One region of the Clostridium aromativorans genome, then DNA from elsewhere that is predicted to be linked to it. Evidence: riboswitches for the same ligand, from Rfam matches in the RefSeq annotation. Region 1 holds a riboswitch; the other holds the start of a gene.

Region 1 (19,149 bases):
CATTCACAGTCAAATAGGTATCTACTACTCCCATATTTTCAGTGCTTATAGAAGCAGCTATTTTGACATTTGTGGAATCTATTTTTTTCCCTTTTTTCCTTTCATCTTTAATCATAAGCCTACACTGATAATTGTTCTGATTCAAATTTATGGGAAGATCCATATAATAATAGGAATTTGAAATAGTATTGAATATTTTAAAATCATTTATATTATTATTCAGTATATGATTTATATTTTCGGAAATATCATTTTTGCCGCTATTTTTTTGTTCTAATATTTCTCTCACAATATCTTTCATATCATTGATCTTTGCATCTATTTGATCTTTTATCTGTACAGCAATTTGTCCTATATTATTTTCACTTGCAGCTCTGCCTCTATGTGAAACATAAGGCATGATCCTATCTTTTACAAAAGAACTCAGAACATTATCAGGATGAACTTTACCTGAATCCCCCATACCACTTGTCTCTCCGGTTGTTTCAATAGTTTTACTCTTTATATTTATTTCATTTTTGGAAGTTTCCTGGCTTTTCAAATTCTGTACACCTAAATTTTCTTCAGCATCTGCTGCAGTTTTCAAAGCATTTGTCTTTAAACCTATGCTGCTTTTTTCACCCTCCAGTTTTGTTTTTAAACCTGTCCTGTCTTCTTCACCCTGGAGTATGGCAAATTGGTTTTTACTTTTATCAATAATGCCCACATTGTTTTCTTTTAAACTATCTTCAGCATTTTTAGCCTTATCCTGTAATTGGATATTTTCAGATTGATCTTGCTGGACAATTTGTTTTGGTAAAAGCTGTCCAAGATTCTTAACTTCATTATATATAGTTCCCTTGTTTTTGAATATACTGTTAAAACTCTTTATATTATTTTCATCTAATTCTATATTGTTCTCCAAAAAAGTAAACAGATCATCTCCGTTTATACTCTTTAGCTGGTTAAAAAATTTTTTCAAAGTAGTATTTGTAAATTTGCCTTCTTCACTGTCGGGTGATAGATTTTTACTGATTAAATATTTCTGAATAAAGATATCCTGTTCCTCCGGATTCTGTTTTATCTTGTTCATAAATTCCAGTACACTTTTTATGTTGGAAATATTATCTTTTGTAAGCGGGATTTCATGTTTAACCATTTTATATATAAGATCATAATCTTCATTACTGAGATTAAAATCATTTTCTTTGATAAACAAACTTATGGGATCATTGCCACTGTTATTATGCTCTCCTTCTGAATTCACAATTTTTAATTTTAATTTTCCATTTTCAAACCCTTCTACTTCCAGTCTTATCAATTGATTTTCTAATATATTCTGATAACTTTCCAGTTCACCTGAAAATTGCCATCCATCTAAAAGCTTTAAAAGTATTTCTCCTGTTGATTTATTTAATTGCATAACTCTAGCAGAAAATTTCTCTCCTATTTGAAAAGAAAGCTTTGCAGATATTTTTTTATTATTTACATTATAGGTGCTGCTTATATTCCAAATCCCTGACAAATTCATCACCCTTTTTAATTTACTAAAAATTTTTGTTCTATATATAATTTATCGTATGAAATCCCTGTTTCATAATAAAAAAATCCGGGAATATCCCAGATTTTCTTATTATGACTCCTCAGTTAAGTTAATTTTTATTTTCTGCTAACTTCCCATCTCTTGCCTGTTCCTGCTTTAATATTGGAGATACACTCTTATAGAGAACAAGCGTAAGGGCTGTAAGTGCTATTCCCTTTAACAGATTGAATGGCACAATGGCAAATAATACCAGTGTATTTAAATCCGTTACGCTCCCATTTATCTTTCCTGCCACCGCTACCATTGCGCTTATAGGAAAATTAAGTACTTTTTCATAAAGAGGAAGTAGTATAAAATAATTTAGCAGTGCAGCTGCTGCCGACATGGCAATAGTTCCAGCTCCAAGGCTGATTACCGCTGACTTTTTGGTTTTCTTTTTACTGTATATATACCCTGCCGTAAAAACTAAAACTGATCCTACTGCAAAATTGGCAACTTCACCTATAAAGGCAGTCTTTCCGTTAAATATCCCATGAAGTATATTCTTCAAAAATTCTATGGCAATTCCAGCTCCTGGTCCCAGCGCAAAAGTTCCCATCAAAGCCGGTAAATCACTTATATCAATTTTCAAAAACGATGGGAATATTGGAAGGGCAAATTCTATAAACATAAGCAAAAAGCCAACTACTCCCAGTAATGATATTTTTACTAACCTATTTAATTTGTTATTTTTCATCAGTTGACACCCTCCTAAAACATCAAATATAATCTTCCAGGTGAGCAAACATAATAAAAAAACCTGATAAATAAATACCAGGGCTAATAAACATTACATTCTCACTTCTTCCATCCAGACTTTACTGTCGGCCTCGGAATTTCACCGAATCATACCCTTTGGGGCTCGCGGGCTGTACCGCCGGTGGGGAATTACACCCCGCCCTGAAGATTACTTTTTAATTTTCAAATTCATTATAATACTTTTATACCCATACTTCAATATATTTTCTTAAATTATATTGTAAAAAATACATTACTTTGATATATAATTAAGTTATAAAATGTAAAAGCTATTAAAAAATATATAAAGTTGGGTGATGTAATAATGAAACCTGTACACATGTTCGTAACAAGCTGGTGTCCTTACTGCAGGCAGGCACTGTCCTGGATGAAGGAACTTCAAAACAAAATTCCTGAATATAAAAATATCAATGTTGAAATAATTGATGAAGAGAAACACCCAGAAATAGCCAAAAAATATGACTATTATTATGTACCTACATATTTCGTAGGAAACACCAAAATTCATGAGGGAGTTCCATCCCAGGAGATAATAAGGAAAGTTTTTGAAAAATCCCTTCACTAGAAAAATTATATATTATTGGGAACCGCTTTACTTCATGCTAAGAGAAATCCTCTTTCTCTTAGCATCCACTTCAAGCACGGTCACCTGTACAATGTCTCCTACCTGTACAACATCAAGAGGATGTTGTACAAATTTATCTGAAAGCTGGCTTATATGCACCAGTCCGTCCTGATGTACCCCAATATCCACAAAAGCACCGAAATCAGCTACATTTCTAACTGTACCAGTAAGTACCATTCCAGGTTTAAGCTGGTTTATATCCATAATACCTGTCTTAAGCACAGGTTTTGGAAGCTCTTCTCTTGGATCTCTTCCTGGTTTTTTTATCTCTTTTATTATATCTTTTAAAGTGGGTATTCCTACCTGAAGTTTTTCAGAAAGAACTTGCATATCTATCCTTTCCACTCTATCATCAATATGGGAGACATCTTGTTTTTTAAGATCTTCTGAAGTATACCCCAAAGTTTTTAAAAGTCCTCTTGCCGCACTATAGGATTCGGGGTGTACTGAAGTATTATCCAGCGGTTCGGCGCTTTCCATCACTCTGAGAAATCCAGCACACTGCTCAAAAGCCTTGCTGCCAAGTCTTTTCACCTTTAAGAGTTCTTTTCTGCTTTTAAATTTTCCATTTTCCTCTCTGTAGACTACAATATTAGCTGCTATAGTTGAATTTATTCCTGATATATAGGATAAGAGAGATGGCGTTGCTATATTTAAATCCACCCCTACACTGTTTACACAATCCTCTACCACACCTTTTAGTGATTCATCTAATTTTTTAGGAGCAATATCATGCTGATACTGTCCCACTCCTATGGATTTAGGATCTATCTTAACAAGTTCTGCAAGTGGATCTTGAAGCCGCCTTCCTATGGATATAGCTCCCCTTAAGGATACATTTATATCTGGATATTCCCTTGCTGCAAGTTCAGAGGCAGAATAGATGGAAGCTCCCGCCTCAGATACTATGACATAATAGAGATCCCTGTTTTTCTCTGCTTTTACTTCTTTTATAAGTCTTCCTATTACTTCTTCAGACTCTCTGCTGGCAGTTCCATTTCCAAGAGATATAACATCAACATTATATTTATAAATCAGCTCTTTGAGTTTTTTTATAGATCCATCTATATCGTTTTGGGGAGCAGTAGCATATACTATGGCAGTATCTAAAAGCTTACCCGTATCGTCCAGTACCGCAATCTTACATCCATTTCTAAAACCAGGATCATAGCCAAGTACATTTTTGCCTTTTATAGGAGGCTGCATTAGAAGGGCCTTTAGATTGGCCTTGAATATCTTTATAGCCCCTTCCTCTCCCCTGTCCGTAAGTTCAGATCTTATTTCCCTTTCAATAGCAGGGTAGATCAGTCTTTTTAAAGAATCTCCAATACTTTTTTCTATATATGAATCAGTTATACTGTTGCCCTTCAAGCAGTGATTTTTTAAATAAATTATTATATTATCCATATTGCAGGTTATTTTTACTGATAAAACCTTTTCTTTCTCGCCCCTGTTTATGGCAAGTATTCTATGGGCGGGAATGGATTTAACCGCCTCTTTATAATCATAATACATTTCATAGGGAGTAGTTTCTTTACTTTCCCCTCTGCTTTCAATTACACCGTTGTCATAGACAAATTTTCTTATCCATTTTCTATACTCAGCATTGTCAGAAATAATTTCACTTATTATATCCACAGCGCCATCTAATGCTTCATCTATGGATTGAACTCCTTTTTTATCACTTACAAATTGTTCCGCATATCTTCCTATATCTCCTTTAAAATTCCCGTCTAAAATTACCTGTGAAAGTGATTCAAGTCCTTTTTCCTTTGCAATAATAGCCCTGGTTCTCTTTTTAGGCTTATAGGGTCTGTATATATCTTCTACTTCCGTAAGAGTAGTGGCATTTTCTATAGATTTTTGCAAATCTTCTGTCAGCTTGCCCTGCTCCCCCACTATTCTTATGATATCTTCCTTTCTTTCCTTAAGATTCCTGAGATATACAAGCCTTTCTTCAAGTTTTCTCAAAATCACATCACTCATGCTTCCAGTTAGCTCTTTCCTGTATCTGGCTATGAAAGGCACTGTATTTCCTGAATCTAAAAGCTCAATTACATTATCTATATATTTTTTATTTACTCCCAGCTCCAGTGCCAGCGTATTTGTTATATTATCCATATTTTCCTCCTGATAGATTTTTGTCTGAAATAATGCAGCTAAAAATATATTACAACAGTTATATACATTTTGGCAAATTAATATATTTATAAAGACATCAATTAAAGAGGTTTATTTATAATGAAAAATTTCATGCTGCGTTTATTATTTGCTGTATTGTGTCTTACCTGTTCTTTGAGTTTTCAATACTGTTATCTCATAACCCCTTTAGACTCAGCTGAGGTAAAACACAATATCTCCTATTTATCCTCTGATTCATTTAAAGGAAGGCTTCCCGGCACTCTGGAAAACTATGAGGTAGTAAATTTTATAAAAAATTACTTTCAAAATCAGCACTTAAGGCCCTACAAAGGCAACTATCTGGAGAACTTCAATGTACTTTACCCCAAAAGAATAGAAGGTGTCCCCTATCTCAGGGTAATAGACAAAAATGGTTTCATAGTACGGCAATACAAATATGGAGCGGATTATAAAGAAGATATGCTGAATTTCAAGGACAACAAAATATCCTTTAAAAAATCCGATATTCTTGTGGAAAGGGGAAACAATTTCCAAATATACCAGAACGGCAAATATTTTGTATTCTACAATCCAGAAAACGATAATCTGAATTTCAGAAGTTCCTTTATGGCAAACTCCAGTCAATCCATGTACGTAATGGTAAAAAAACAAACTGCCCAAGATATAAAAAAATATGTAGATTCTGGTTATGAAGTCAGTTGTTTCATTCCCATTGAGAATAAATTAACATCTGTATACAATATAATAGGATACATAGAGGGAAAAAATACAAACCTCCCGCCTCTTGTTTTATGTGCGCATTTTGATCACCTTGGCACTGATCTATCTGGAAAAGTATACAGCGGATCTCTGGACAATGCCTCTGGTACCTCTTTTTTACTGGGACTTGTAAAATATATAAACTCCCTTGGAAAGCCGGATAGAAATATAGTAATTGTATCTTTCAATGCCGAAGAATTTGGCTGTCTGGGTTCAAAGGCCTTTGTCCAAAAATACTATAATGAATTAAAAGGCTGTAAAGTAATAAATTTTGATATGATAGGCAGTGATAAAAAAATACCTCTCACTATAATGGGCAGTAAATGGGACACAAAAAAATCAAGTCTTGTCCAAGAAATAGCTAATTTGTGCCGCAAAAATAATGTGGAATTTAAATATACCTTTGAAAATTCCAGTGACCACGAATACTTCAGAGCTTATGCTATAGATGCTGTTACTCTGTCAGATGAAGATATGTCAAAAATACATACGCCGGAAGATAAAAATAGATATATAAGTACAGCTTCTATAAGCAGGTGTTTTAGTATAGTCTCGGATGAAATATTAAATTATGCCTTTAGTAATAACTTTTATGTTCTATACTGCCGCATTTCATTTATATTATCTCTCTTAGGCATACTGATAATATTGAAACTACGTATCTGAAAAAGGTTTTGCACTTTTTTTCCTGAATTCAATAAAAATCATTATTATAACAGCAACTATAAATATAATTGAACCACAGCTGAAAAATCCAAATTTTCCACCGAATTTTTCCATCACTACACCTGCAAAAGCACTCCCAAGAGGGGTGCTTCCTATATTTAAAAGAGAATATATGCTCATCACCCTTCCTCTATATGCATCTTCAGTATTAAATTGGATTATGGTATTGGCTTTATTTAAAAAAGTAAGATTGAAAAATCCTATGAGCACAAAAATCATACTTACGGATATAAAATTTTTTGTGAACAGAGTTACTATCTGTAAAATTGCAATTATAAAGGAATTTATAATAAGATAATATCTAGCTCTAATTCTCCTGCCCTGTCCTGCCATAAACATGGCTCCAAGAAGAGAACCCAGACCTATAAGGCTCATTAGCAAACTATAGGTCCTGGCTCCGCCTTCCATGACTTCTTTTGCAAAAACAGGAACAATCACATTGCTGTTGAACGCAAAAGTACATACTATTGCCATCATGAACATTGTGGATATCAATATTCTTTTATGTACTGTATACAATATACCATCTTTCAGATCTTTAAGCAAATTGGATTCAGTATTTCTAATTACGGGATTTCCCATATGTTTTATCTTGACTATCCCATATATTACAGGTATGAAACTGACGGCATTCATCAGGAAGCACTGGAACACTCCGAGATCATCCATTATTATTCCCGACGCCGCAGGTCCAATTATACGTGACATATTGAATACGGTGGAATTTAAGGATATGGCATTGGGCAGATCTCTTTTTCCCACAAGTTCAATAAAAAAGGACTGCCTGGTGGGCATATCAAAGCTTGTTATGATTCCATTTATAGCCGCCAGCAGAGCAAGTATCCAGTATTTGCTCTCACCCATATATACAAAAAAGCTCAGTGCAAAAGCCTGCAGCATATAGGATATCTGGGTTACAAGAAGAATCCTTTTCTTGGGATGCCTTTCCACAATTACACCACTTAACAGGGTTATTAAAAGCACCGGAGCATATTGAAACACACCTATAAGTCCAAGCAAAAAAGGAGAATTGGTTATTTTATAAACGTACCAGCTCAGTGCCGTATTCTGAATCATGGTTCCCATAAGTGACAAAAATTGTCCGGATAAAAAATATCTGAAATCTCTATGATTAAGTGAAATAAAGGTATCTTTGAATTTTGTTCCAGTGCTCAATGTCATAGCCCCTCCCAACTGTTTAAAATTAATATACTGCCTGATAATTAAAATCCGGCAGTATATTAATTACATCTATTTTGTTTGCTGATTTAAATATCCCTTTATAAAATCATCTATATTACCGTCCATTATGGAAGATATATTTCCACTTTCAACACCTGTCCTGTGATCTTTTACCAGTGTATAAGGATGAAACACGTAGGATCTTATCTGACTTCCCCATCCCATATCCTTAAGCTCTCCTGTCAAATCCTCTATTTTGTCTTTATGTGCTCTCTCCTTAAGTTCTACCAGCTTTGATTTCAACATTTTCAGTGCCTGCTCCTTGTTGTAGTGCTGGCTTCTTTCATTTTGACACTGGACAACTATGCCTGTAGGTATATGGGTTATTCTAACAGCTGATTCAGTTTTATTTACATACTGTCCCCCTGCGCCTCCTGCCCTGAAAGTATCTATTTTTAGATCTTCAGTTCTTATACTTATATCCTGACTCCCTGTGAGTTCAGGAAGCACCTCTACTGACGTAAAAGAGGTCTGTCTTTTCCCATTTGCATTAAAAGGAGATATTCTAACCAGTCGGTGAATTCCCTTCTCTGCTTTTAAATATCCATAGGCAAATTCTCCAATAATTCTCAGAGAAACACTTTTTATTCCAGCATCATCCGCAGCAAGCATATCCAATGTCTCAATTCTGTAACCTTTTTTTTCTGACCATCTTGTATACATCCTGAGGAGCATTTCCGTCCAGTCCTGCGCATCTTTTCCTCCTACTCCTACATGTAAATTCAATATGGCATTATTTCTGTCATACTCACCATTTAGAAGCGTTTCCGTTTTGAACTTTTCTACATGAAACTGTATATTTTTTACTTCACCTGATATATCCTTAGGTGAAATACTCTCATCTTCCGATGCAATTTCAATGAGAACTTTAGCATCCTCTATTCTCTGCAGGAGACTCTTGTATTCATTGAGCTTATCCTCAAGATCTTTTTCCTCACTGGATACCCTTTGAGCTTCTTCTACATTATCCCAAAAGCCAGCCTTTTGCATTTTCATCTGGAGTTCTTCTATTCTATTTTTAGAACCTTCTATGTCAAAGTGAATCCCTCATTTGCTCTATACTCTGTTCCAGATCATTTAATTTATTCATATCTTCTTCCAATTGAAATACCATTTAATCACTCTCCTTTTATAATTTTAGGCAGTTCTTCCGCAACAATTTTTATATTTTTTACCGCTGCCGCAGGGACATGGATCATTTCTTCCCACAGTCTTCGCCTTTCTTATAGGTTTCTTTTTTACCACACTATCCTCCTGCTGATTAGTACTTACGTTTCTAGCTACTCTTTCTCTTTCCGGTGCTCTCTCTATCTGTACATGAAGCAAATACTTGATTGTATCCACTTTGATATTGTAGATCATTTCATTGAACATCTGACTGCCCTCAAATTGATATGCCTGGGCAGGTTCCTGCTGCCTATAAGCTCTGAGCCCAATAGCTCTCTTTAGATGCTCCATATCATCTATGTGATCCATCCACCTTGTATCAACAACCCTGAGAAGAATAACTCTTTCAATTTCTCTCATCTGTTCCGGGGTAAATTCCTTTTCTTTCTCCTCATACATTTTTATCCCTATATCTGTAAATTTAGCTTTAATTTCTTCATTGGAAAGATTTATAATATCATCTTTTTTAACAGAACCCTTGGGTATATAAATTTCCTCCATATAGTCAATCAGTTTCACTATTTCATCTTCAAAATCCTCTTCTATACCAGATATATGAGAATCTACAATAGAAGATACCAAATCCTCTATCATCTTTAACATATCATCTTTCAAATCCTCTCCCTCAAGGACTTGAGATCTCTGTCTATATATGATTTCCCTCTGCTTATTTATAACATCGTCATACTGAAGAAGTGTTTTTCTTATGTCAAAATTATTTCCTTCCACTTTCTTTTGTGCATTTTCTATGGCATTTGTAACCATTTTACTCTCTATGGCTTCATCATCTTTAAGCCCCAGTTTTTCCACTACACCCTGAAGTCTGTCTGAACCAAATATTCTCATGAGATCATCTTCAAGAGATACATAGAATCTTGAACTTCCAGGATCGCCCTGACGGCCTGAACGACCTCTGAGCTGGTTGTCAATTCGCCTGGATTCATGCCTCTCTGTACCTATTATCTTAAGTCCTCCCAGGGCAACAACACCTTTTCCGAGTTTTATATCAGTACCACGGCCAGCCATATTGGTAGCTATAGTAACAGTCCCCTTTTCACCTGCATGAGAAATTATCTCCGCTTCTTTTTCATGAAATTTAGCATTTAAAACCTGATGGGGAACTCCCTTTTTCTTAAGCATATCTGATAGAAGTTCTGATTTCTCTATACTCACAGTACCTACCAGCACCGGCTGACCCTTTTTATATGTTTCGTATATTTCATCAGCTATGGCATTGAATTTTCCCTTTGCACTTTTATAAACAACATCTGGATAATCTTTTCTTATAACCGGTTCGTGTGTAGGTATAGCTATTACATCCAGCTCATATATCTCTCTGAATTCATTTTCCTCCGTTTGTGCAGTACCTGTCATACCGGATAATTTATTGAACATTCTAAAATAATTCTGGTAGGTAATGGTGGCAAGGGTCTTGGATTCTCTCTCAACCTTGACTCCTTCTTTAGCTTCTATGGCCTGATGAAGCCCGTCACTGTATCTTCTCCCCTCCATCATCCTTCCTGTAAATTCATCCACTATCAGTACTTCTCCATTTTTCACCATGTAGTCCTTATCCCGCTTCATTATATAATTGGCCTTTAGGGACTGAACCACATAATGTTGTACTTCCATATTTTCAGGATCGGCATAATTGTCAAAATGAAAGAAAGTTTCAGCTTTTTTTACACCTGTATCTGTAAGTATGACTGCATTTGCCTTTTCATCTACCGTATAATCTTCTTTTTGCAGGGACTTTGCAAAACTATCTGCAACATTGTAGAATTCAGTTGATTTTTCTCCCTCTCCCGAAATAATAAGCGGTGTCCTTGCTTCATCAATCAGAATTGAGTCAACTTCATCCACTATGGCAAAATTCAATCCTCTTTGAACTCTCTCTTCCTTGTATATAACCATGTTGTCTCTCAAATAGTCAAAGCCAAATTCACTGTTTGTTCCATAGGTTATATCACACCTATAGGCTTCCTGACGCTGTTTTTGATCCATATCATGCAAAATAACACCCACTGTAAGACCTAATGCCTCATATACAGGTGCCATGGAATCCCTATCCCTTTTAGCAAGATAATCATTCACAGTTACTATATGCACTCCCTTGCCGGTAAGAGCATTTAAATAAGCCGGTGCCGTGGCAACCAGAGTTTTACCTTCACCGGTTTTCATCTCTGCTATCCTCCCCTGGTGCAATACCACTCCACCTATTAACTGTTCTTTGTACTGTTTCAACCCTACATTTCTATATCCTGCTTCCCTGACAACTGCAAAAGCTTCAGGCAGTATCGAATCCAGAGATTCTCCCTTGGAAATTCTATTCTTAAATTCATCTGTTTTAGCTCTCAACTCTTCATCACTAAACTGCTTCATTTCAGAATCCATACTATCTATTTTATCCGCTATAGGGATAATTCTTTTTACTTCCCGTTCGCTGTACGACTTAAATAATTTCTGAAAAAGTTTCATTTTTTTTTCATCCTCACCACATTAAATTTTATAAAAATACATGCTTTTTAAATTATATCATCTAACTATTAGCTATTCAACTCATAGAAATAATAGTTTACTTTAGTTTAATAATATAAGCTGTATTTTAAAGTGTAAAGAAGAGGAAGCTCCTGCTTCCCCTCCAGTAATAATCTAAAATTCAGGTTCTATTAAACCATAATTTCCATCCCGTCTTTTATAAACTACATTTACTTCCCCATTTTCAGCATCCCTGTATACAAAAAAGCTGTGGCCTAAAAGCTCCATCTGAAGTACTGCCTCCTCTGACGACATAGGCTTCACTGCAAATTTTTTAGTTCTTACTATTTTATGTTCTTCTTCGTTTTCTTCTGCATCATTTGGTATAAATTGAAATCTTAGAGATTCAGAATTGTTTCTTTTCAAAAGCTTTGTTTTCTGCTTGCGTATTTGTCCTTCTAATTTATCTAAAACCAGATCTATTGAAGCATACATATCTCCATTTTCTTCTTCGCCTCTTAGTATAACTCCATTAAAGGGAATGGTTACTTCGATTTTTTGCCTGTTTTTCTGTACACTTAATGTAGCATGAGCCTCTACATCAGGGTTGAAATACTTATCAAGCCTAGATAATTTTTTTCTCACAACATTTTTCAATGCATCAGTTATCACCATATTCTTTCCAGTTACAATTATTTTCATATTTTCAGCCCCTTTCCTATAGTTATTCTAAACTGATTGAGTATGTTTAGAATCAATATACTTTTATTTGTTAATATTATTGTAATACTACTAATTATAAATTACAATAGCTACCTATTTAAACAATTTCACTTCAAATAAAATTCATGCTTAAATTAAAACATTTATAGAACTTCTATTAAAAATTCACATAAAAAAACCTGTACTTTATAAAAAGTACAGGTTTTTTTCATCAGATCTACCTTAAATTTTGCTCATATGCTTCTATCATTTTCTTAACCATATTTCCACCTATTGAACCAGCTTCTCTAGCTGTTAGATCTCCATTATACCCATTTTTCAAGTTTACTCCAACCTCTTTTGCTGATTCCATTTTAAATTGATTTAAAGCTTCTTTAGCTTGTGGAACTACTGGTTTATTACTATATGCCATAATACACACTCCTTTTTATAGTAAATTTTACTGCTTACAATTACAGTTTGTACATTACTGCAAAAATTATTCTAGGTAATTGATGGATCTTTTAAAAAGCATCTATTATTTTAACAATCTCGGACCCAACCTGACTCTTTCATTCATGACTAAAGCCAAAATAGAATTTATTGTATCTATTGACTTTGCAGAAAATATATCGAATTTCCCGAAAAAAGCAATAGTTCCTAAAAAAATATTAAATAAATTTGACATTGTAATATTTTGCTGTATGACTCTGTATGCATTCTGAGATAGCATTATTAGATCATCTAATTTATTAATATCCTCATCAAAGATAATACAATCTGAATTAAATTTAATCTCATTACTGGAATAGTTTGCAAAGCTCACACTTATATCTGCGGCTCTCATTGCCATAATATCATTTATTCCATCTCCAACCATCATAACAGTCCCCTGAGATTTCTGGTCTAATATAATTTGAAGCTTTTCTTCACTATTACAACCGCCATAGACATTTTTTATTCCCAATTTATCGGCAATATATCTACCTTTCTCACAACAGTCACCTGTTACTAAAGATATGTTCTCCACATGATTGAATTCAAGCTTATTGATCAAATCGCAAGCACCTTTTCGTATAGCTTCCTTCATCACAATCAGACCTGCTACTACATTATCTATACTCACAAGCATAGGACTGTATAGGCCGCCTTCATAATATGCGTACCTTTCCAGAACATCATTTAAATCAACATTATTTTCCTTAAGAAAACCATTATCTCCAATCAATACTTTATGGCCATTATATCTCGTACTTATTCCTTTCGAAGGTAATAAAACTATTTTTTCCAGCTTTCCCTCTGCCTCATAAAAACTTGTTTCCATTGATATACCCTGAGAAATATTCGGAATCTCTTCACAGTTTTCGCCTTCACAGGCAGAACATATTTTCAACAAGTCCTCAATTGTGTAATTTTCATTAAAGGATTCAATATGGGCAATGCTCATGTTCTTATAAGTAAGAGTTCCCGTTTTATCAAAAACTAAGCTATTGATATTGATAATTTTTTCGAGAGTGTTGGGATTCTTAATATATATGTCATACTTACTCAGCCAATGTACATAATTCTTTATTGCCGTACTCAATGCCAATTCTGAGGATGCCGGGCACAAAAGCAATATTATCGACAGTGCATTTAATATGTCACCTGTAAACACATAGTTTAAGGCTGACAATACCATCGCAGCAGGCAGCGCCCTCTCCTGATATCTTATAACACTTTTTCTTAAGTTCAGCTTATCAATAGAAATATCCTCTTTCTCAAGAGGTTCAGCTAATCTCGATATTCGAACTTTCAGTTCTCCAGATATCACAACAACCCCTTCATATACTTTGCTGCCTTCTTCTATTAAAGATACAAGAGGCTGTCCCGTATAGTAAAAACTATTTACTGCAGCTCTTCCCTCCAGAACTTTTCCATCTACAGGAATAACTTCCCCTTTATGGACTAATATAGTATCTCCTACTTCCAATGATTTAACTGAAGTCAATATTTCATTGCCATCACCTGTAACAATCCAGGCTGTATTGGGAGGATTAGCTGTACTCTTTCTCAACAGGCACTGGCACTTTAAATCCGCAGACACTTTTATATAATCTGTAAAATCAGTCATCAAAATCAAAAATAAACCTTCTGTACTTTCTCTAGAAATAGTCAAAATCAGACCGGCCAACTTTAGAAAAACATCTGGATGAGGATATATGCGCCCTGCGAGCCTATTATAAGCACTCCTAAATACAGAATATCCACCTACTATTGTTACAAGAGAGGCCATTTCTACCATAGCAAGACTCCCGCTTAAAAAAAATTTTCCAAACAGAAGCTGTTTAATTTTAAAAAATAAATATACTAGAGTGGATCTTATAAAATTATTTTTAACAATATTCCTTTTATTTTTAATATTGTAGTATGAATCATAGGCTTTGAAAATTTCATCATTATAATTTATTTCAGAAGTCAGTGTCTGCTCAATACTATTTTTAATTGACTTAAGATCGGTCTTTTTTTCATCATACAAAACCAGAATAGTTCCAATATTATAATTTACCTTACTGTATTCTACTCCATACAGACCTTCTGTATATATATCAATATATTTTGCCAATCCCTTGTTTAAATATGCTTCATCACATTTAAATCTCACTCTTCCAGGTAACACACTCAATTCCCTCAACTTTAAAATTCATCCTCCTTGCAGCACTAAAAATTGTTAACTTTTTCACTCTGCCTTCTGATTACAATTACACTTATCAGCGTTTAAACATCAACGACCTCATTACATGTTTATACAATCTCTTATTATTCACTTTTTGACACTCTTGAAAGAAAAAGTTGCCCAAATCCGTTATGGATTCAGACCATAATGATAATATCTTTTCCTCAGATGAAGGATTATTCTTAATTTCCTCTAGACTAAAAATCAATAAGTCCTGTAAAACTGCTTCAGCTCTATTTAAGCTATCATTTATTAAAATTGCATTAGCTGAAATATCTGCATTGTTTTCCATATATAAAGCTCCTTGTATATAAATATTTTAGTTCGTCAAATAACGTAATTTAATGTAGGGTATTTTATTGAAACTTTCATAAAAATCAAATTTCAATTTTAAAATCAAAACCATAAGCAAAGTATTTAAAATATAATAGATTATAGAATATAAAGGCGTTAAATAATTCAATACTGCAAGTAATATTCCCAATATGTTCAATGTAATTGCTGTATTTTCAACTTGAACATTTACCTCCCTGCAAAAATAACCCAATTTTATTAACAAAATCAATTTATCCATACTAGAATATTTCAAATTAATATCTGCCTTTAAGCTACTCAATTCATTGTACAAACATATAACACAATCACTGCACATATAGCTCAATTCATTTTCAGGGAATTTCCCTGTAACTATTAGAATAGTATTACTATCAGATTTATCAGTTATCAGACAATTTTTCTTTCCATCCAGGTCATTTTTATCCAATACTTCTATTCCCAATACATAGCCAATATAACGTATAATACCATCTTCACTGTTTCCAATTATAAATATATTGTTAATTCCCAACATACGTATATTATCTATAATCAATTTCATGTTATCATTAATTGGATCATCTAATTTCCCCAATATGACTAGCTTTTGTATTTCATATTCGTTTAAATTCATAATGTCCATATCCCGTTCATTGAATCCATTTCTAAAGATGTCATCTTCTATTAACAAAGTATTAACATTACTGAGGAAACTCATTGAAGTGTTATCTTTCAAATATATATTTTCCATATTCAATTTAACCGACGCATAGTAATAGGAGGATGCCCTTACGCCAAACAAAATTCCTGGATAACTCAATACAAATATAGAAATAGTATTGATAACATTACCAGTAAACACAAATACAATAGCTGCTATGCCCATTGAAATTTTTAATATTTTACTGGAGATACTGTATTCATCTCTATATACTTGTTCTGAAAGCTTTTTTTTAAATAAAAAGAAAGGATTTACTGCATCAATTAGAGTCTTTAGCAGAGAGCTCTTATCTATATTCTCAACAGCTGCTACTTCTGGACCATTAAAAGCTTTTTCTATTATAACCACTATTTTGTTCTCGTCAATTTCATTCTCATTATAATATATAAGAACATTTCCTGTATTTTTACTCACATGAAAAGACAATATACTATCATATCTAGTCAATCCACTTCTTACCCTGAGTATCCTTTGCTCATTTTTCAGTAAACCCTTTACATTGACTCTGACTCTTCCTGGAAGTGAGGAGATAATTTTTATTATATCAATTCCTGCAGCACCCATTTCAAGTCCTATGCCTCATCCATTGAGGTCTTACGTTTTCTTTTGCGCTGATATTGCGCTTCTGCCACTATATCCTCAAATTCTTCTTTTGCTCCACAAGCCAATTCAGCAGTTTTGTCTATCACTGCAAGAACTGAACCTACAGCGCCCACTGTTAACTTTCGCAGGGGGCTGAAAAGTGCTTTCCCTACTGAAAAATCTGTTTTTTCGTCATCCACGTTCTTATTATTGTCACCAATATTGTCAAGTTTAGATAATATATCTTCTACATTTTTATTGATCTGTTGAAATCTATCATTCATAGTTTTAATATTATTTTTCAAATCAGATCTATCATCCTGAAGTTTCTGCATCTGGGTACTTATTTGACTATATTTTTGTTCAAGTGCATCCAATTTCTGCTGCATCTTTTTCTGTAATTCTTCTACATGAGCTTCATTATTATCGTTATTCATTTCCAATCAACCTCTTTCTAAAGATTATAATCAAGTTTATTATTCACAATTTTTCTTTAATAATACATAATTATAACAATTTCTCCTTGAGAATAAACCAAATAAAAAGAAGCTCTGATAAAACAAAGTTTCTTCTCACATCATCGGCTTTTATTCAACAATTCTATTTAAAAACTTGCAGATTTTAAGTTACGTGCATCAAGTATATTCTCAATGTTATTTATACTCATAATGAAGGCTTTAATTAATTCATTTTTTAAATTTACCCTTACATTTATCAACAACCCCTTTATTTGATTGTATATTAATTCTTGATGTTTTTTCTTTTGATTTGCCAGGTTATTTTTGCTTAATATATTTTTACCTGAAATGCTCTTTTTTAGCATTTCCTTTACTACACTACTCCAGCATATTTTATTTAAAATACATGATATACTAAGATCTATAATATCTTCGCAAATTCTAGATGTTATTTGAGTAATTTCAATACTATTAATCGTCCCCCCAAGAAGATCAACATAATAGTCTTCTATTGATCCTATTGATACAGCACTCAAATGCAAATATCCCATATTTTTAACAATTTCCATATTGACCTTAGATAATATACTCTCTATGCACTCTTTAACCTGGCAATCCGACAATACTCCTTCTGCAAAGTTCTTTTCCCCGTGTAACGTCAAATTATCAGCCAGCATCCGAGAATAGACAACTGCTTGTTTCATATGGACAGAAAAAAATATATCCAGCTCTCTTTCCACTAGTAAAATACAAGACATTTCAAGTTCACTTATATTGCTTTGGGAATAAAAATGTGAACCCTTCATAGTATCCTCCTATTACAATTCACAAAAGATTCTATCATTAAATAATATCTATTTAAATTCAACATCCGTTTTTATTATTTTATTACTCAAAAGTAAACTGGACATAAAGCAAATGTTAAACCAACGTTAAAGTAAAAATCAAGGAATAATTTATAATTTTATCGGAAAATATAATTAAGTAATCCAAAATAAATCAATTCAGCAGTTTACAAATGGGAAAGGTAGATGTAACAGAGTGCTTCATTCAAATAATAATATCAAAAATCGTATGGACGACTATGATTTTTTATATAAAAGAATAAGGATACCAATTAAATCTGTTTATAGAAACCAATCGGCGGTATCTCCAATAACTAAATATATCATGTCTATAAAAGGAGTAAAATTAGCCAAAGCCAATACCATAACTGGTAAAGTATTGATCTTATTTGATGAAGATATAGTATCAGAGAGATACATCGAAAAACAGATCAATATTTATATAAAAAAAACTAAAGTTATTCATGATTCCAACATAATTAAAATCAATAATATAAATGAAGAAACAGCTCTGCCAATTGGTTTTGAAGATAATACACCAATATCAAATGTTTCAACAATTAACAACTTAACACCATGGCATACAATGGATAAAGATCAAATTGAGACTATGCTGAATGCGAGCCTCAAATACGGTCTGACCAGTAAAATGGCATCAAAAAAAATAAAAGAGCTTGGATTAAATGTGCTATCAGAGAAAAAAAGAAGTTCGCTAATCTCTAAAATTTTGGAAAGTTTCAATAATTTTTCAATAAAATTACTCCTTGGAGTCAGTGCAGTTTCATTTATCTTGGGACAGATTCCAGATGCCATAGCTATACTCAGTATAGTATTCATTGAAACGGTACTTGGGACTGCCCAACAGCATAAGGCAGAGAAATCCATGTATTCTCTAAAGGATGTAATGGTGCATAAAGCTAGAACACTTAGAAATGGACATGAAACTTATATAGATGCCAAGCATTTAGTTACAGGTGATATAATCTTAATTCAGGCAGGAGATAAAATACCAGCCGATGCCAGAATAATTGAATGCTACGATTTAAAGTCCACTGAAGCATCACTAACTGGCGAATCCACTGCTGTAACTAAATCCGCTGATCTATGTCATAAATACACTGAACTTGGCAATAGACACAACATGCTGTTTATGGGAACTAACGTTATTTGCGGTACAGGTAAAGCAATTGTAGTGGCCACAGGAATGAATACTGAGATAGGAAAGATTGCTGCAATGCTTCAAAACATAAAATCCCAGGCAACTCCTCTCCAGATAAAAATGCAAAATTTTACTGCCAACTTAACCAAAATATGCCTGGCCTGCTGTGCATTTATCGGTTTTGGTGCCCTG
Region 2 (8,731 bases), on a different contig from region 1:
ATAGGCTATAGTAAAAACAGGGAAATTAATAAACTGGAGATTCAAGATAATTATTATAGAGTAAGATATTCTTTAGGTAAATTGATGAATGAGCAGAATAGAACAATTGTCACGGATAATAAGAATACTGTCAATAATAACGAAAATATGCAAAATAAATCAAGCAAAAGCGAATTGCTCTGTGAAAATTGTGGAAATGTCATATCTGAAAAAGTAGCAAACTATAGTGCTCAAAAGTTTGGAAAAATGTTATGCATGAATTGTCAAAAAAATGTAAAAAATGCCAGAGAGTTAAGTGTTACTAGATAAACTAGCGGTTATTTTGATATATCGATCATTGATAAAATTTAAAATTGTTCTTCTAATTGTATTGTAAAATAAGTGCCTATAACTTAGGTGCTTATTTTATATTGTTTACAAATAGTTTATTAATATGAAATTAAGATGTAACAAATGTTTTATATAATTATATATAACCTAGGGAAATACCCCCCTTAGTTGTGAAGTATCCTATTTTGAACTATGAATATAGATTAGTGTCTATGGTTGCAGGACACAGTAAACTTAAATGCAACCACCAATAGATTCTTTATAAAATTGATCTCCCTTAGCGTTTATATCGCAAAATAAGTACCCATCATTTAGGGTGCTTATTTTGCATGATTAAATTTATATTAGATTAGCAGGAAATTTAAAGCTCATAAAGAATAATTTAAAAAACATATTAGTAAAAAAAGAGAGAAGATAAATGAAATGGTAAATTGAATGGAACGTTCCAAAGCAAAAAAGAATAATATAAATAAAAAGCCATAGCTTCAAGAAGTTACTGAGATATTAAATTCAGAACTTACTGACAAGCAAAGGCTTTTTTTGAATTTATTATTATAATGAATTTATACCTTGAAGTAAATTGCTTATAATCTCAAATTAAGCTTTATTAACGTTAATTTCTTCTGCAAATTCAATTTGTTCAGTTGTTTTTGTATTTTCTAGATGATCAGCATTTTGTTCTGCGGTATTTTCTTCAACAGTACCCCCTTTTAACAATGTCAAGCATTTTGAAATCTTTTTATTGACTATTCCCACGCCTAATAGAACAATTGCAATGCCTCCATATACAGCGATTGGTTCAAATATTCCTGGAAGCAGTTGGGATGGTATTAATTGTTTGACAACATCAGCATAAGAATATCCCTGGGCTACGTAATTGTTAACAGTACTTCTAAAGAAGAGTATATTATTAACTAATAATGCAATCCCAATAAGTGCTATAACTAAAGAAACAGCATAGAAAACAACTGAAGCAGAAAATTTTCTTGAGTTTTTTTTATATTTAATTTTCATAATAAATTATCTCCATTTCTATATTATATTCTTATATATATATTAATAATAATGCATGATTATTTCATTTAAGTGTCAACATTGTTAATAATTTATAACTGATAAAGCAATTTTCTGTGAATATCCAAGTACTTTTATTCCAATTTGTAAAAATCGTACAGGATGAAAAAATTAAAATTTTGTTTGTAGAAATTTATATCTTTACAAATAGTTCAATTAGTATATAATTATAAATATAAATCTGTTTTAATATTGAGTTTTTAATAAATTTGAGTTTTGATAAAAGTTAATAATGAAGATCTTCAGGGCAGGGTGAAATTCCCGATCGGCGGTATAGTCCGCGAGCGCGTGAACGCAGGTGTGAAAGCACAGGACTTGGTGAAATCCCAAGACCGACAGTAAAGTCTGGATGGAAGAAGATATATTTTGTTTGATCTGAAATGTTTTCAATTTCAGAGTCTTTTCTTCGCAAGAAAAGCCCTGTATGAACTTATAGTTTATATAGGGCTTTTTTTGTATTTTTTTTATACGGAGGAGATTGATGGTATTGGAAGATTCAAAATATATGAGATATGCAATTGCTTTGGCAAGAAAAGGTGAAGGCTGGGTTAATCCAAATCCGATGGTGGGAGCAGTTGTTGTAAAAGAAAATAGAATCATTGGAGAGGGATATCATGAGGTATGTGGAAAACCTCATGCTGAGCGCAATGCACTTGCCAGCTGTATTGAATCAGCAAAAGGAGCAACTTTATATGTAACGCTAGAACCATGCTGCCATTATGGAAGAACTCCTCCCTGTACAGATGCCATTATAAAGGCAGGTATTACAAAAGTAGTGGTTGGTTCCAGTGATCCAAATCCTAAAGTGTCTGGTAAGGGTATTTCAATTTTACGCAGAGCTGGAATTGTGGTAAAAGAGGGTGTGTTGAAAGAAAAATGTGATGAATTGAATACTGTTTTTTTTCATTATATTGTTACTGGTACTCCATATGTTGTTATGAAATATGCCATGACGGCTGATGGAAAGATAGCTACCGTTACTGGTGATTCTAAATGGGTTACGGGGAAAGCAGCCCGGAAGCATGTCCAGCAATTACGTCACAAATATAGTGCTATTATGGTTGGAATTGGAACTGTCTTAAAAGATGATCCGCTGCTTACATGTCGATTGAAAAATAGCAGAAATCCAATTCGAATTATCTGTGACAGCCACCTTCGCATTCCGATGGATAGTCAGATTTGTCGTACAGCAAAGGAGGTACATACTATTTTAGCAACTACTGTAACTGACGAAACTAAAATTTCAAAATTAAAATCGCTTGGTATTACTGTCTTAACCGTATCAGGCAAAGATGAAATGGTGAACTTGCCTATATTAATGCAAAAGCTTGGTCAGCTTGAGATAGACAGCATCTTACTTGAAGGAGGAAGTGCTTTAAACTACAGTGCATTAAAAGCTGATTTAGTTCAGGAAGTATATGCATATATTGCACCTAAAATTTTTGGCGGTAAAGACGCAAAAACGCCAGTGGAAGGAGATGGTGTTTTATCACCGGAACAGTGCTTTCAATTTACTGCTCCTGAGATATCTGTTCTTGATGGTGATTTGATGTTGAGGTTTAAATTTGTGAGGAGGAAAGTATAAATGTTTACTGGAATTATTGAAGAAATTGGACAAGTACATCAAGCTATTTTTGATGGAAGTTCGTCAAAAATTTCAATTTACGCCCAAACTATTTTAGAGGATACTAGGCCGGGAGACAGCATTGCTGTAAATGGAGTTTGCCTTACTGTTATCTCTTTAAGCGAAGGAGAGTTTACTGCTGATGTTATGCCGGAGACATTGAGGAAAAGTAATTTGGGCAGATTGCACAGTTCCGATTCGGTCAATCTGGAACGGGCTGTGGCTATTGATGGACGTCTTGGAGGACACTTTGTGTTGGGACATATTGATGATACTGGAGTAATTTGCAAAATGGAGAAAGAAAAAAATGCTGTCTGGATAACTATAAAAGCATCTCCAGAAGTAATGGAGTTGATTGTTGAAAAAGGTTCCATTGCCGTTGATGGCGTTAGTTTAACGGTAGCTAATGTAGAAAATTATAAATTTCAGGTATCTATTGTTCCCCATACAGGACAGCAGACGACGTTGCTGGAGAAAAGGACTGGTGATGTTGTAAATTTGGAAAATGATATAGTTGGGAAATATGTGAAAAAACTTTTTTACTTAAAGGCCAATGAACCTTTAGGCGGTATTACATTTGATTTTTTAAAGCAGAATGGATTTTAAAGAGGAGGTTGAAAGATATGCAATATAATACTATTTCAGAAGCACTCAAGGAATTACGTGCAGGAAAGATTATTCTTGTTACAGATGATAAGAACAGAGAGAATGAAGGTGATTTAATTTGTGCTGGTGAACATGCAACCTGTGAAAATGTAAATTTTATGGCTACTTATGCAAAAGGACTAATCTGTATGCCTATGAATGAACAGTTTGGCCTCAAATTGGGGCTGCCTCAAATGGTTACAGAAAATACGGATAATCATTCCACAGCTTTTACTGTTTCAATTGATCACGTTAGTACAACTACTGGTGTTTCAGCCGAGGAGCGATCTATTACAGCTATGAAGTGTGTACAAGATAATGCGAAACCTGGGGATTTTCGCAGGCCAGGTCATATGTTTCCTCTTATTTCGCGTCGTGGTGGAGTATTGACACGCGGTGGTCATACAGAAGCGACTGTCGATCTAATGAGATTGGCTGGGCTGAAAGAATGTGGACTTTGCTGTGAGGTTATGGCAGATAACGGTAAGATGATGCGTACAACCCAATTAAAAGAATTCGCAGAGAAACACCATCTCGTATTTATAACTATTCATGATTTGCAGAATTACTGCCGCCGTCATGATAAGCATGTTGTGCATATGGCAAGTGCAAAGCTTCCAACTTTATATGGAAATTTTCAAATTCATGGATATGTAAACGACCTTACTGGTGAACATCATGTTGCTTTGGTAAAGGGAGAAATTGGAAATGGTGAAAATCTTTTGTGTAGAGTCCATTCCGAATGCCTTACGGGAGATGTATTTGGATCCCTCCGATGTGATTGTGGTCAACAACTTATTTCTGCGATGAAGCAAATACAGAATGAAGGTAGGGGAATTATTCTATATATGAGTCAGGAAGGGCGAGGTATAGGGTTGATTAATAAACTCAAAGCTTATGAATTACAGGAAAAAGGCAGGGATACTGTGCAGGCAAACCTGGAATTAGGATTTGCTCCTGATTTACGCGAATATTGGATAGGAGCACAGATTCTCCAAGACTTGGGGGCAAAAAAAATTCGCCTGTTGACAAACAATCCGAAAAAAATTTATGGCCTGGAAGGCTTTGGGGTCGAAATCATAGAAAGAATACCCATTGAAATTGCACCTCAGCGGGAAGATATAGATTATCTTAGGACAAAAAAGAAAAAAATGGGTCATCTATTTAGTAATATTAATTATTAAAATAAGGAGGATATTTTAAATGAAAATTATTGAGGGAAAAGTTGTTGCGGAAAAAATTCATGTGGGAATAGTGGCTTCTAGATTTAATGAATTTATTGTTGATAAGCTTTTATCAGGGGCAGTAGACGGGCTTGTAAGACACGGTGTTTCAGATGAAAATATAACGGCAGCTTGGGTACCTGGGGCTTTTGAAATCCCATTAATTGCAGACAGGATGGCTCAGTCTGGGAAATATGATGCTGTCATCTGTTTGGGGGCTGTAATACGTGGTTCTACTTCTCACTATGATTATGTGTGTAATGAGGTTTCCAAGGGAATTGCACGGGTTACACTGGAAACTAAAATTCCTGTGATTTTTGGTGTGCTTACAACTGAAAATATAGAACAGGCAATTGAAAGAGCTGGTTCTAAGGCTGGCAATAAAGGTTATGATTCCGCGCTTTCAGCTATAGAGATGGTGAATTTAATTTCTCAAATAAAATGAGGATTGTTTTAAAGTATTTTAAAATTTGAATGCTGGAGACTTATAGGCTCCAGCATAAAACAAGTATCAATATATTGAAGGGCAATTATTAGTTTATACAAGATTAAATATTTGATAACTTATAAAGGTAGTATACGTTTAATTTAGATTATTATACTGAAAATGATTATAAAGTATAAAAAATATGATAAACTTAATTGTGGATTAAAAAGTATTGGAGGCATGAAAGTGAAAATAGAGAATGTTAAAATATATGATCTGAAGGAAAGTATAAAGGCAAGTAAATACCCTATGGCAGTAGATATTGATAGATGTAATTCTGATATTACAGATACAGTTAAAAATTTAGCTCATTCACCTAAAGGTGAAGCCCATGATCAGTTTTTATCAGGAATACGGGTTGCTTTTGATTTAACTTTCAGTAATAAGGCATGGGTCGAGCTTGAAAGGTATAGATTTATTACTTTTGTAAGCAGTCAAAGTACAATGCACAGAATAGCAAAATTTGACTTGTCAAAACAGTATAATAAATATGTAGATAAAAGGATAATTGATATTATGGAAGAATTAAAGGATACATATAATAAAACTCATGATATAGAAGATTATTTAAAACTTTTGTATTCTAACCCGTCAGGATTTGAACTTACTGCAAGGTTGACAACTAATTATAGGTGCCTAAAAGGCGTTTACAGTCAAAGGAAAAACCACAGGTTACCGGAATGGCGAGAATTTTGTAAATGGATTGAAAGTTTACCTTTTTCAAGGGAATTAATAATTTAAAAAATTTTTCATTTATTTGCTTTTAATAGAATAGAATTTAATAGATAATTTTATTAAAAGGGAGTATTTGTATGGGATATTATGTTAAGGTAGAATCGAATGTAAAAATTTATATAGAAGATCCTAATCCAGAGGGAGAAAAAACAATCTTGTTTTTACATGGATGGCCTGGGAGCCATAAATTGTTTGAATATCAGTTTAATAAACTTTTGCAGGAAGGATATCGATGCATTGGAATGGATCAGAGAGGATTTGGTGAATCAGATAAACCTTTTATGGGATATGATTATGATCGATTATCAGATGATATCAGAGAGGTTGTCGAGGTACTTAAGTTAAAAAAGTTTGTATTAGCAGGACATTCTACAGGTGGGGCCATTGCCATAAGGTATATGGCTAGACATAGTGGGTATGAAGTGTCTAAGCTTGCTCTTTTTGCAGCAGCAGCTCCTAGTCTTATTCAACGTCCATATTTTCCATATGGTTTAAAAAAAGAAGATGTAATTGAAATTATTAAACAGACATATAGTGATAGACCTCAAATGCTGAGACAATTTGGTGGTATGTTTTTCTTCCAGATTGTAACTCAGTCTTTCTCAGATTGGTTTTTCCAGATTGGACTGCAGGCAGCGAGCTGGGCTACTGCTGCGGTTGCAAATTCTTGGTTAAATGAAGAAAATTTATTTTCCGACATGAAAAAAATAAATGTTCCAACTTTAATTCTTCATGGGATTCATGATAGAGTTTGTCTCTTTCCGCTTGCAGAAGCACAAAATCAAGGAATTAAAAATTCTAAGCTTGTATCATTTAAATATAGCGGTCATGGATTATTTTATGATGAACGTGATAAATTCAACAGTGAATTAATAAAATTTATTGATGAATAAGAAATTATTTGATGGTAGTTTTTCCATATAAAGTTTTTAACAAATTGATCTTGGGCACTATTTGTGTTAGAATAATTATGTTAAACTTGCGTCAGTAGCTCAGTTGGATAGAGCAGTTGGCTACGGACCAGCGTGCCGGGGGTTCGAATCCTCTCTGACGCACCAAAGACATTGATATAAGCAGGTTTCCAGAGATGGGAATTTGCTTATATTTTTAATTTAACACAGGAAAAAACCCTAATACGATTTAGAATTGGTTTCCTTAACTGTATTATAAATAAGCACTGTTAAATTAGTGCTTATTTTAATAATGTTTACAAATAGTTGTTATATATGATATTAAATTGTAACAAGTATGATATATAATTATAAATATACCATGAAGATAAGCTTCCATGATTGCAAGTGTAAATTGGTGTCTGCGGTTGCAGGGCACTTTAAATTTAAATGCAACCACAACAAGGCCACATATAAATAGAGCCTATCAACCATTTATAAAATAAGCATCCGTAATTAGGGTGCTTATTTGTATGGAGAAAGGAACTAATAATATTGTATTTGAATATAATAATTGAGTAAATAATAAAATGAAAGATGATTAATATGAGGTGTCCTTTCTATAATAATTTATGGGATAATTATTGGAGACAATACCGCATAAGTGCTGAAACAGCTGTACAAATTGCATTGCAAAGAGTACCGGGGCAAGTATTAAGAGTTGAAGTAGATACTGAAGATGGCTTATTGGTCTACGAAGTTTACATTAGAACTACTAGTGGGATAATATATGAGGTTACAATAAACGCTAATACAGGAGAAATACTTGATGTAGATAGGCAAAATGATTAATTTGAGAGCTCATAACGGGGCTCTTTTATTATACAGAAAACAGGTGATAGGTATGGAAAAAGAGAAAAGAAGAAAGTCTATTATAGATTTTTTATTTTGTCCTAAATATTAAGAAATATGGTAATATTAATTTATAAAAGAATTCAAGTATTAAAAATAATACCATAATTAATTGCATAAAAGGAGCTACTAAATATGAACCTAAAAATAAAAAAGAAGCTACAAATTACAATTGCAATTATAATTGTTTCAGCCTTTACTGTTTTATTTGCATTATTATCTATTAAAAATAGCAGTAATTATTTACTTCGTATTTTAACTCAAGGAAGCTTATGTTTGACAATGCTATTGAGCGGTATTAATTATTTTATATATAAAAAACAAAAAGCGTTGGGAATTCTTTTGTGGCTTGTTTCTGCATTTGGATTATTTGTAACTATTCATACGATAATTACATCATTCACATTTTTGTACTAAAGCCAAAGAATTTCCCGAAATGGCCAATTTCCTTGACTTCATAAAAGGCACAAAAGGAAAAATTTGATTTATATAATAATGTATGATACAATAAGCACGTAACTTAAATGAATCGTAATTAATTTAAATGAAAATATATTTCAATAGGTACTTATAATTATAATATGTACGTTGATATCGAAATTTTATTTGATGGGTTTATTACAAAGAGTTTAAGAAATAAAATTTAGGAGGTACTTATTATAATGACAGGTACAGTAAAATGGTTTAATGGAAACAAAGGATTTGGATTTATCACAGGAGAAGATGGAAAAGATATTTTTGCACACTTTTCTCAAATAAATTCAGATGGCTATAAATCACTTGATGAAGGACAGAAAGTTTCCTATGATGT

Evidence for each region. A riboswitch is a leader RNA that binds a small molecule or an ion and turns the genes downstream of it on or off. The one in region 1 is predicted to bind FMN.
Region 2: linked by a shared signal. The riboswitch ahead of ribD (bifunctional diaminohydroxyphosphoribosylaminopyrimidine deaminase/5-amino-6-(5-phosphoribosylamino)uracil reductase RibD) and the one ahead of LN736_RS01915 (ECF transporter S component) in region 1 are both predicted to bind FMN.

What each region holds. Positions count from the first base shown of each region.
Region 1 covers NZ_JAJJPB010000001.1:397,564-416,712, forward strand. The annotation lists gene LN736_RS01910 (hypothetical protein) at 1-1,510, opposite strand, end outside; gene LN736_RS01915 (ECF transporter S component) at 1,632-2,258, opposite strand; FMN riboswitch at 2,357-2,473, opposite strand; gene LN736_RS01920 (glutaredoxin family protein) at 2,625-2,885, shown strand; gene LN736_RS01925 (Tex family protein) at 2,913-5,066, opposite strand; gene LN736_RS01930 (M28 family metallopeptidase) at 5,187-6,512, shown strand; gene LN736_RS01935 (MFS transporter) at 6,501-7,748, opposite strand; one part of gene prfB (peptide chain release factor 2) at 7,824-8,861, opposite strand; one part of gene prfB (peptide chain release factor 2) at 8,863-8,928, opposite strand; gene secA (preprotein translocase subunit SecA) at 8,952-11,459, opposite strand; gene hpf (ribosome hibernation-promoting factor, HPF/YfiA family) at 11,634-12,161, opposite strand; gene LN736_RS01955 (alpha/beta-type small acid-soluble spore protein) at 12,400-12,594, opposite strand; gene LN736_RS01960 (heavy metal translocating P-type ATPase) at 12,700-14,835, opposite strand; gene LN736_RS01965 (hypothetical protein) at 14,912-15,169, opposite strand; gene LN736_RS01970 (HMA2 domain-containing protein) at 15,197-16,477, opposite strand; gene LN736_RS01975 (hypothetical protein) at 16,486-16,932, opposite strand; gene LN736_RS01980 (hypothetical protein) at 17,100-17,759, opposite strand; gene LN736_RS01985 (cation-translocating P-type ATPase) at 17,995-19,149, shown strand, end outside.
Region 2 covers NZ_JAJJPB010000033.1:18,332-27,062, forward strand. The annotation lists gene LN736_RS16670 (hypothetical protein) at 1-309, shown strand, start outside; gene LN736_RS16675 (hypothetical protein) at 928-1,344, opposite strand; FMN riboswitch at 1,639-1,769, shown strand; gene ribD (bifunctional diaminohydroxyphosphoribosylaminopyrimidine deaminase/5-amino-6-(5-phosphoribosylamino)uracil reductase RibD) at 1,892-2,989, shown strand; gene LN736_RS16685 (riboflavin synthase) at 2,990-3,634, shown strand; gene LN736_RS16690 (bifunctional 3,4-dihydroxy-2-butanone-4-phosphate synthase/GTP cyclohydrolase II) at 3,652-4,857, shown strand; gene ribH (6,7-dimethyl-8-ribityllumazine synthase) at 4,877-5,341, shown strand; gene LN736_RS16700 (hypothetical protein) at 5,564-6,124, shown strand; gene LN736_RS16705 (alpha/beta fold hydrolase) at 6,196-7,011, shown strand; tRNA gene LN736_RS16710 (tRNA-Arg) at 7,100-7,176, shown strand; gene LN736_RS16715 (PepSY domain-containing protein) at 7,615-7,860, shown strand; gene LN736_RS16720 (hypothetical protein) at 8,056-8,337, shown strand; gene LN736_RS16725 (cold-shock protein) at 8,583-8,731, shown strand, end outside.